Regions from separate parts of the Rummeliibacillus sp. GQ308 genome, predicted to be linked through region 1. Evidence: riboswitches for the same ligand, from Rfam matches in the RefSeq annotation. Region 1 holds a riboswitch; the other holds the start of a gene.

Region 1 (5,465 bases):
ATTTTGCGTCAGAGGAAAAGCCGTATGTATCATCTATCAGCTGGTCGGCTGCGCCAGGAGCAAAACGAATATCATCGTCTTCTAGAAAATAATAAGATTCATCCGGCAATGTTTCATTCACAACTTTACCGTTTACTTTCACCTGATTAATGATAAAGGGGAGGATAGCTTGTCGATATTCTGATGGATTGAAGTCTAATACTTCTTTTTCTTTAAAAATAGTTGTGCCATCGACTTTTATAGTACAAACATAGGAAGTAAAGCCTCCTATGTCCGCGTCAATGATATAAGTTTCACCATCTATTTCAACTTTTTCTTTTAGTTTCTTGAATGTATAGAAGTGGGAAACAAAGCTTGGATATTGAACTTGTTTCACTAATGTTTGATCTACAAATAATTGTTTTGCATGAATATCCATAACGACTTTAATTATATGTCCCTTATAGTTTGTTTCCCATTCATAATGAATGTCCTCTTTAAATTCTTCTTTAAAATTCTGCCACTCTAAACGCATGAATCGCTTAAATTTTGACATGGGTCACCTCTTTAGCTCTCTTAATATACTGTCTATCATATAATAAAAGCTTATTGGTTTGTTAAATGCATTTACCAAAAAGGTAAAATTATGCTATATTGGTTGGATTCCTTATGACATAATGATGTATATAGGAAGTAGGGACATCATCCGAAAATGAGAAGCAGAAGGGGGAGAAAGTGTGGTTACAATTGATTATTCATCCATTGCTATTATACCTGTCATAACTCTACTTTTAGCATGGTGTATCTGTGGTTACCTATTCTACCGTAACTATAAAAAACATGGAGGCGGCATTAAAATTTGGAAGGCTGTACTCGTGTTATTCGTAGGTCTTTTTTCTTTTTCTATTAACTTGAACATCTGGAGCACAGCGCTAAAAATATCCATTTTACCTTTAGGGGTATGGATTTTATACTTTATATTAAAAGGCAGAAATCGATGGAAATCATATCGCTCTTTTGCTTGGCTGGGGTTTAGCTTCAATTTCATTTTTATAGTAGCTTCACTTGTAGCAATACCCTTTCAACAATGGATTTTTCCAGACAAAAAACCAGCAACATACCTAGCGAATTTAGAAAATGCAAAATTAATCACTATTCATCCTTCAGCAAAAAAGAAGATAGTGTTAGATAGAAAGAAGCTAGCAGGGAAATTCACACATATGAAACAGCGGGAAATCTATAGCGATAAGTGGTTTTCAAGCCTATATGAGATAAGTGCCTCAGAAGCTAACAAAAAAGAAGAACATTTTCCTTATCAGCTTGTAGGAGTAAAGCCGAAATGGGGAAGTGGACTTCCATCACCAACACTGTACATAGAAAAAGACGGAAAAGGCATTTTAATAACTACACCTCAGCAACAGCTTTATTACCGTTTAAATGATCCCGTGCTAAAGGAGGAGCAATAATATGAAGAAAAGAAAAGGAATGTTTGCTCTTTTAGTAGTGATTATTGGTATTATAGGTCTATTCTATTATTATTCTTATTCAAAACCAACTCCTTTTCCAACAGAGGAAGCGCTGAAAAAGGATATAAATGAGACCTTTCCAGGGGCTAGCGTAAAAACAATACAAGATATAATCCACGTTGATGAACGCCATAAAGTGGTTCCTTTTATTTCTTTGAATAAAGACTATGGACTTAGCTATTGGATTTGGAAGAAGAATAAATGGCGAGTCGCTGAAGTGGATAATCGAGAAGAACCGATGATATGGAAGATAGAAGATGGAAAACGTCCAAAGTATGTATATGTGTGGAATATTTTTCATAAAAACAAGGTGGATTCATTTACATTTTATCTACTGAGGCAACGGGATTATATCACCTACGATAGGCAAAGTCTTTATATTCCACCAGTTCAAATGACAGAGAAAGTGCTATTGAATCATAAGACATATGGGGTTTTTTCTATTCCAGAAGATTGGGCTACGATTAAAGATTATGCTAGACCTGTTCAAACGGATTGGCTCTTCTCAAATGAGGAGGAAGGAGATTCGTTTAATTTTGGATGGAGACCGAATGTCAAGCCTGGTGTAAAAGAGCCGATTGAATTTACTAATAATGGAGAAAGCTTTTCAAACGGGGATATCATTTTACGCTTTCCGGAACGTTTCGAAAAGGGAAGTCGGGATCTTTATGAATGAGTATCGATAATCTAGGAGGTGTTTTTATGAAAATGATAAAAAATTTAAACTCAAAAGATGAAATTATGGATGCCTTTCCGGTCATGAGCCAACTCAGAACACATTTAGATATAAACACATATGTAGAATTAGTGATGGAAGCGATGGAAAAGGAACAGTATAAGCTCTATGCACTCGTTGACTCTGATGAAATAGTTGCGGTGGTCGGATTCCAGCCAATGATTACACTTTATTATGGAAGATATATATGGGTATGTGATTTAGTGACAGATACATCTAAGCGCTCGTTCGGTTATGGAGAAGAGTTGCTTGAATTTGTAGAAGCATGGGCGAAAGAATATAAGTATGAGTGTGTGGCCTTATCTTCTGGATTGCAACGTACGAAGGCACACCGTTTTTATGAAGAAAAGATGGGGTACGACAAGGTAAGTTATGTGTTTAAGAAAGAATTCTAATATGTTGTAAAAAGCTATGCTTGTTTTATCCTTGAATGGCATCCAGTTGAATGGTACGATGAATATAACTTAAATATTTGCAGGGGGACACGAAAGTGTTGAGAAGGTTTAAGCCTGACCCTTAGAACCTGACAGTTAATACTGGCGTAGGGAGCAAAGTACATATGATCGTTTTGTACAGCAGCTCTCCGTTTATGGGAGAGTTTTTTTGTACCCAACCAAATATTTTAGTGCGGGGGGACACGAAAGTGTTGAGAAGGTTAAAACCTGACCCTTAGAACCTGACAGTTAATACTGACGTAGGGAGCAGATGAAGGTATGAAATCTCTATGTCTACTCATAGGGATTTTTTGCGTCTACGTCCACTTTAAAGGAGGACGAACAGTGAGATTTGATGAAGTTGTTAGAGAAGAAGCAGATGCATATTGGGATGATAGCATGGTACACCCATTCGTGAAAGGGTTAGTACATGGCACACTGCCAATGGAGAACTTTAAATTTTATATGATGCAGGATGCCATTTATTTAAAGCATTACTCAAAAATATTGGCAATAGCAGCATCCAAATCAGAGACGAACCAGGAAATGGCCTATTATCTTGAATCAGCTAGAAGTATAAATGAAGCAGAACTTGAGCTCCACCGGATTGTTTTCAAAGAACTTCATATTGGAGAACAAGAACAAGCGGAGCTTATTCCTGCGCCAGCCAACAATAATTATATTAACCATATGTATAACGCCGTTCTAAACGAAAGCCTGCCAGTTGCATTTGCCGCGTTGCTGCCATGTCCTTGGTTATACCAAAGTATTGGTGAAGCGTATAAAGATGAAAAACCGACACAGAAGTTATACAGAGATTGGATTGAATTGTATAGCGGTAAAGAGTTTAAAGATCAACTGGACATCCAAAAGCAGATGCTCAATAAGTATGCGAAAGAACACCCAGCTGACCATCAAAAGATGAAAGCATTTTTCCAAATGAGTGCCTATTACGAATGCAAGTTTTGGGATATGGCCTGGTCTTTAGAAAATTGGAAGGAGCTTTCACCTTATGAGCTTGCTTAAAATAAATCAGAAAAATCCTTTAATCCACTGTATAACAAATTATGTAGTAGCAAATTTTACAGCAAACGGACTGCTCGCGATTGGGGCATCGCCAGTTATGGCAGATGAAATCGCAGAGGTAGGAGATATGGTTTCTGTTGCAAGTGGTTTACTTGTTAATATTGGTACCATTAATGGCCGAACAAAAGAAGCAATGATTGTAGCTGGACGCAAAGCGAATGAAGTGGGAATTCCTGTCGTTCTAGATCCGGTAGGCGTAGGCGCCACTGCCTTTCGTCGCGAGACGGTGAAGAATCTATTGAGAGAAATTAAATTTGATCTTATTCGCTGCAATACTGGAGAACTTGCAGCAATCGCAGGTGTCAATTGGGACTCAAAGGGAGTAGACAGCGGCGTAGGAGAGATGGATACCGAGCAGACAGCAAAAGCTATAGCGAAACAGTACAACTGTTTTGTTATTGTCACCGGCGAGGTGGACATTGCAACAAACGGCGAAAGTATTGATTATATAGCAGGCGGTCATGAGCTCATGACGAAGATTACGGGTACGGGGTGTTTGCTTAGCGCTATTTGTACAGCAGCCTTAGCAGTAGAAAGAAATAACCTTTCTATCTTAACCGACGTTTTGAAAGACTATAAAAAGGTTGCCGAGATGGCATGCCAGAAGGAATGGTTAGGTGCTGTTCAACAAGAAGTACTTAATCAATTGCAACAGGTTTCAGGGGGGCGAGCATAATGAATATTGCCATGACTATTGCCGGTTCTGACAGCGGTGGAGGAGCAGGTATTCAAGCAGATCTAAAGACTTTCCAGGAGCTTGGCGTTTTTGGCACATCAGCTATTACGGCATTGACTGCACAAAATACGCTAGGTGTTGAAGGTATATACCCAGCCCAACCAGAATTTGTTCAGCAGCAAATCGAATTAGTGATGAGGGATATGCCGATAAAAGCGGTGAAAACGGGCATGTTGTTTTCTGCCGAGATTATTGAAGCTGTAGCACATAGTTTGCGAGATAAAGAGACACAATTGTTAGTAGACCCAGTGATGATTGCGAAAGGTGGAGCATCTTTGCTACAACATGAGGCAGTGACTGCGCTGAAAAAATTCCTATTGCCGCGTGCAACTATTCTTACGCCAAACATACCAGAAGCAGAGGTAATAAGCGGAATCGAAATAAAAAGACCAAAAGACTTAGAAAAGGCTGCAAACGCAATGCTTGCAATGGGTGTTTCATGCGTCATTATAAAAGGCGGTCATTTAGAAGGTAAGGATGCAGTAGATACTGTATTTTTTCAAGATGGTTCGTTCTTTTCAATGCAAACGAAGCGAATTTCCACTGTTCAAACACACGGTACAGGATGCACCTTCTCAGCAGCGTTAACCGCTTTTTTGGCACAGGGCTTCTCTTTAAAAAGTGCCATAATAGAAGCGAAAAAATTCGTCCATTTAGCTATTCAACATCCATTAAATATAGGGAATGGACATGGTCCTACAAACCATTTTGCGTATAAAAAATTAAGCGGCAACTGTGAGGTGACAATTAGTGAGGAAAGAGAATTTAGTAGTTTATCTGATTATGGGCACGCAAAACTGCATTGAACCACCCCTCCAAGTGCTCGAACAAGCATTACAGGCTGGTATCACAATGTTTCAGTTGCGTGAAAAGGGTAAAGGGGCATTAACTGGCAAAGATCTTGAAATGTTTGCGCGTGAGTGCCAGAGGCTCTGCAAGCAATATGAGGTCCCATTTATTGTCAATGA
Region 2 (5,465 bases), on a different contig from region 1:
TGTCGTGAGCAAAGCAGGACGTCCGGATGTATTTTTCACCGAGTTTACAAACACGGATAGTTATTGCCACCCAGAAGGAAAGAACAGTGTGCGTGGACGTTTGACTTTTACGGAAGACGAACAGCCAATGGTGGCACATATCTGGGGAGACAAGCCCGAGTATTTCCGTGAAATGAGTATCGGAATGGCGGAGATGGGGTACAAAGGCATCGATATTAATATGGGCTGCCCTGTTCCAAACGTAGCGTCTAGAGGAAAGGGTAGCGGTCTTATTCTTCGACCAGATGCAGCTGCAGAAATCATCCAAGCAGCAAAAGCAGGAGGACTGCCTGTTAGTGTTAAAACAAGGCTAGGCTACTCAGATCTAAATGAGTGGGAGGACTGGCTAGCGCATATATTGAAGCAGGATATTGCCAACCTTTCGATTCATTTGCGAACAAGAAAAGAAATGAGTAAAGTAGATGCCCATTGGGAGATGATTCCGGCAATCAAGGAATTACGTGACCGTATTGCACCTGACACAATGCTTACCATCAATGGAGACATTCCTGACCGACAAAAAGGTCTTGAGCTTGCTGAACAATATGGAATAGACGGCATCATGATTGGTCGCGGTATCTTTAAAAATCCGTTTGCGTTTGAAAAAGAACCAAGAGAGCATAGCAGCCAGGAGCTTCTAGATCTTTTAAGATATCAGCTAGATTTGCACGATCAATATCAAGAACTAGTGCCACGTTCCATTTCGGGACTTCATCGTTTCTTCAAGATCTATGTCAAAGGATTTCCTGGTGCTGGCGAATTGCGAAATCAATTGATGCACACGAAATCTACGGATGAAGTGCGTGCGCTGATTGATGGTTTTGAAGTAAAGAATGTTGATTAGAAAGCAATAGCCAAACCTAAAAAAGGAAAAAGATTATCTCAGCCCGTGATTGAGATAATCTTTTTTAGTTATAACGGGTGTCTTGTGAGACTACAATATAATAAAATTTTTAACTAGAAAAGAGAAGGACTATGGAGAAGCTCGGATTATATAAGGAAGTTTACATATCGTAAGTAATAGAGTGGCGGTAGCATTCCTATATTTACAACCGTTCGGTGGTGAGATACAACTGTTCCTGGAAGATTTACCACCGCATCCACCCGATTTACAACCGCTCTTCACAAGTTTACTTCCGAAAGTTAGCAATTTAAGTCCTATCTGTCCTAAATGAAGTAAAATATGGTCGCCCGCAAAAAGGTTATAAAAAGAGATAAAGATTTTCAAATTGAAAATTACGTTGTGCTGTGATTAGGTGCCCAACAGCAATCAATCCTAAGGAAAGGGATGTTACTAAATTTCACCATATCTGTCCTTGACAATCCATTCAATAATGTTAAGATAATATCGAATGTTACTAAAACTTCATATGATTTACCACTAGGGGTGCCATTAGAATGGCTGAGATCAAAGTGTGACTTTGAGACTCTTGGAACCTGATTTGGTTTATACCAACGTAGGGAAGTGGCACGGCAGAAATTTTATTTTTTGATACATATAATTTCTAATACCCACTTTCTTTGCGTAAAGGAAAGTGGGGTTTTTTTATTCCATTTTCCTAACACTATTTTTGGAGGGATTATGATGAAATTTTCAGAGCAGTTACGACTAGAGGCAGATTCTATTTGGGAAGCAAGTTTTCAGCATCCTTTTGTGACAGGGATAGCTGATGGAAGCTTGCCATTAGAAAGCTTCCGCTATTACGTGTTGCAGGATTCTTATTATCTTTCTCATTTTGCCAGAGTGCAGGCATTGGCGGGAGCAAAGGCACCTGATTTGCACACAACGGCTCGCATGGCTATTCATGTACAGGGTACAGCTGAAGCAGAACTGAGTCTGCATGCTAATTTTTCAAAGCAATTAGGAATTACTGATGCTGAAATTGCTGAGTTTAAGCCTGCTCCCACTGCCTATGCGTACACATCTCATCTATATCGAGCGGCATTTACTGGTCATATTGGTGATATTATTGCAGCGCTTCTTCCATGCTATTGGCTTTATGATGAAATCGGTCAGCGTTTAAAGGGAAATACGCCAAATCAACCAATCTATCAAGAGTGGATTGCTGCATACGGTGGCGATTGGTTCCATGAAAAAGTGGTGGAGCAAATCGAGCGAATCGATGAGATTGCTGAGAGGGTTACAGAATCAGATCGCTTGCAAATGCTCGAGCATTTTATGATCAGCAGCCAATACGAATATTCATTTTGGGAGATGGCTTATCAGCATGAAGATTGGCCAATCGTGAATAAGGATTCGATGGTGAGAGGCTAATGAATCGAGAGCTGCATATTGTTTCGACAGGCAGACAGCCTATTCCTGAAATGATTCGGATCGCCAAAGATATTCATCCATTCATTGATGCTTTCCATATCCGTGAAAAGCAGAGAACTGCCAGAGAACTAATGGAAATCGTAAATCAACTGAAGGCAGAAGGTGTGCCTTTGGATAAAATCATCATCAACGATCGACTGGACGTCGGAGCGGTCACAAAGGTGAAGGGCGTTCAACTAGCTAATCATAGTTTGGATATCGCGGTTGTGAAGGATGTTTTTCCAGCATTACGGCTAGGATGTTCGGTTCACACAGTAGAAGAAGCGATATATGCGAGTGAATGTGGCGCAGATTATGTGATATATGGCCATATCTTCCCTTCACAATCCAAGCCGGACAAAGAACCACGAGGCCTAGAAAAATTAAAGGAATTAACTATGAACGTAAAAGTTCCAGTGATTGCGATTGGCGGAATTCAATTTGAGAATGTAGAACGAGTGTTGGAAGCAGGAGCAAGCGGGATTGCAGTCTTGTCAGGAGTGATGTTGGCAAACAATCCAGTACAGGCAGCGAAAAAGTATTCTGCAAAATTGAGGTTAACGGAAAGTCCTTTATCAAAATAAATTGATTAGCACACGTAAAAGGAAGTGAGCGGATGAGACTCCAAATAAATGGTGAATCTCTAGAAGTTCCCGAGCAAATAAGAGTTGTGTCAGATGTGATTCATCACTTTGGATTAGAATCTAAGGTTTTCATTATGGAATTAAATCATAACATTTTAGACAAAAGTCGCTATTTCGACACAGCTGTATCAGATGGCGACAAAATAGAGATTGTACACTTTGTTGGAGGTGGATGAAATGTTGAAAATTGGGCCATATGAATTTCAATCAAGACTTTTATTAGGAACAGGAAAGTACCCAAACTTTGATATTCAGAAAGAAGCCGTGGAAGTATCAGGAACGGATATCCTTACGTTTGCCGTTAGAAGAATGAATATTTTTGAGGCGAGCCAGCCGAATTTCCTGGAGAAAATAGATTTAGCGAAGTATAAACTATTACCCAATACAGCAGGGGCCACTACGGCTGCAGAAGCGGTTCGCATCGCCAAGCTGGCAAAGGCATCTGGCTTATGTGACATGATTAAAGTCGAAGTCATCGGTTGCCAAAAAACCCTGTTGCCTGACCCGTTCGAAACATATAAGGCATCTGAAGAATTATTGAAAGAAGGATTTATTGTCCTTCCTTATATCTCAGATGATGTATTGCTAGCTAAAAGATTGCAAGAATTAGGCGTCCATGCAATCATGCCTGGCGCTTCTCCAATAGGTTCTGGTCAAGGCATTATCAACCCGCTTAATTTAAGTTTTATTATTGAGCAAGCAACTGTCCCTGTTATTGTAGATGCAGGTATTGGTGCGCCATCTGATGCGGCTATTGCTATGGAAGCAGGAGCGGATGGAGTCCTCTTAAATACTGCTGTTTCGGGTGCTGGTGATCCCGTGAAAATGGCGGAAGCAATGAAGCTTGCCATCGAAGCAGGGCGCTTAGGCTATGAAGCAGGTAGAATAGCGAAAAAAAACTATGCAACGGCTAGCAGTCCAACCGAAGGAATGAGCATCGGGTGAGTGAGCGTTATTCAAGGCAAGAATTATTTGTGCCTATCGGTAAAGAAGGCCAAGAGAAAATTAGGCAAAAGCATGTACTTGTAATTGGTGCAGGGGCACTCGGAACGGGAAGTGCAGAAAGTCTCGTACGTATGGGGGTTGGTAAGCTGACTATAGTTGATCGAGATTACGTAGAGTGGAGTAATCTTCAAAGGCAACAATTATACGATGAGGAAGATGCCAAGCAACGCGTACCTAAAGCTATTGCAGCGCATAAACGATTATCACAGTTAAATAGTGAAGTAGAAATCCATGGTCTTGTTCAAGATGTTTCAGCGACTGAAGCAGAGCAACTTATAAGGGATGTGGATCTCATAATGGATGCCACAGATAATTTTGACACACGCATGATTCTAAATGATGTAGCACAAAAATATAACATTCCATGGATTTATGGTGCTTGTGCCGGAAGCTATGGATTAAGCTATTCCATTATCCCGGGGAAAACGCCTTGTTTAAATTGTTTGCTGGAGACAGTGCCAATTGGTGGATTAACGTGTGATACGGCAGGCATAATCAGTCCCGCTGTCCAAATGGTAGTGGCTTATCAAATCACTGAAGCGCTAAAGATTTTAGTTGAGGATGATTGTTCTTTAAGGAATCAGCTTATATCCTTTGATTTATGGAAGAATCAACATACTTCTATCAAGGTCGATCAGTTAAAGAAACAGAGTTGTCCATCCTGTGGCGATCATCCAACTTATCCTTACCTAGAACATCAAAGTCAATCAAAAGTAGCAGTATTGTGTGGACGCGAGACGGTTCAAATTCGACCGTCTCATAGAATCACAGTGGACTTAGAAAACGTAGCAAACCTACTATCTAAGCAAGCGGACTCAGTCGTACGAAATCCATATCTTGTTTCGTTTAAAATGGGCGATTTTCGTCTCGTCCTATTTAAAGACGGACGGGCATTGATACATGGCACGAAGAATATTGAGGAAGCTAAATCATTTTATTATCGTTATTTAGGATAGCTAAGGAGTATGCTTGTGGGGTATAGATGTCTAATCAACAGTTATACTAATCAAAACTGTAACAGGGAAATTCTTTAGAAAAGGGCGATAGAATGGTGGCAATATGTGAGCTATGTGGGCGAGATGGAGTGGAAGTGACCATCCATCATTTACTTCCGAAAGAGATGGGCGGTACTTTTGGTGATACTGCCAAACTCTGCATACCATGTCACAAACAAATACATGCCCTTTATACAAATAGCGAAATTGCAGCTCGATTATCCACATTATCAGAATTACGTGCAGATCCAGCGATAAGACGTTTCATCAAATGGATTCGAAAGCAGCCCTCTAGCAAGATGGTGAGGAATAAAAAGGTGAACCGGAGAAAATAGAGGAGCATGCTGTTTTGAGTAGAACAGCATGCTTTTGTTATGACTTGATGTGGTATTAAAGCTCCACATCTTCTGGATCAACCCATTCACCAGTAAGCAAATCAAGTGCATTTCCTGCATCATGGATTTCAAA

What was found. Region 1 has a riboswitch for thiamine pyrophosphate ahead of tenA (thiaminase II). Riboswitches for the same ligand answer to the same signal wherever they lie in the genome.
Region 2: linked by a shared signal. The riboswitch ahead of tenA (thiaminase II) and the one ahead of tenA (thiaminase II) in region 1 are both predicted to bind thiamine pyrophosphate.

The regions. Positions count from the first base shown of each region.
Region 1 is NZ_JCAXDQ010000005.1:120,710-126,174, reverse strand. It holds gene AC6CHJ_RS15155 (hypothetical protein) at 1-535, opposite strand, end outside; gene AC6CHJ_RS15150 (hypothetical protein) at 717-1,445, shown strand; gene AC6CHJ_RS15145 (hypothetical protein) at 1,447-2,181, shown strand; gene AC6CHJ_RS15140 (GNAT family N-acetyltransferase) at 2,208-2,636, shown strand; TPP riboswitch at 2,708-2,806, shown strand; TPP riboswitch at 2,861-2,959, shown strand; gene tenA (thiaminase II) at 3,021-3,701, shown strand; gene thiM (hydroxyethylthiazole kinase) at 3,688-4,437, shown strand; gene thiD (bifunctional hydroxymethylpyrimidine kinase/phosphomethylpyrimidine kinase) at 4,437-5,303, shown strand; gene thiE (thiamine phosphate synthase) at 5,248-5,465, shown strand, end outside.
Region 2 is NZ_JCAXDQ010000003.1:163,878-169,342, reverse strand. It holds gene AC6CHJ_RS13165 (tRNA dihydrouridine synthase) at 1-883, shown strand, start outside; TPP riboswitch at 1,413-1,520, shown strand; gene tenA (thiaminase II) at 1,625-2,314, shown strand; gene tenI (thiazole tautomerase TenI) at 2,314-2,937, shown strand; gene thiS (sulfur carrier protein ThiS) at 2,970-3,173, shown strand; gene AC6CHJ_RS13145 (thiazole synthase) at 3,175-3,942, shown strand; gene AC6CHJ_RS13140 (thiazole biosynthesis adenylyltransferase ThiF) at 3,939-4,958, shown strand; gene hlpB (HNH nuclease-like protein HlpB) at 5,051-5,332, shown strand; gene AC6CHJ_RS13130 (hypothetical protein) at 5,388-5,465, opposite strand, start outside.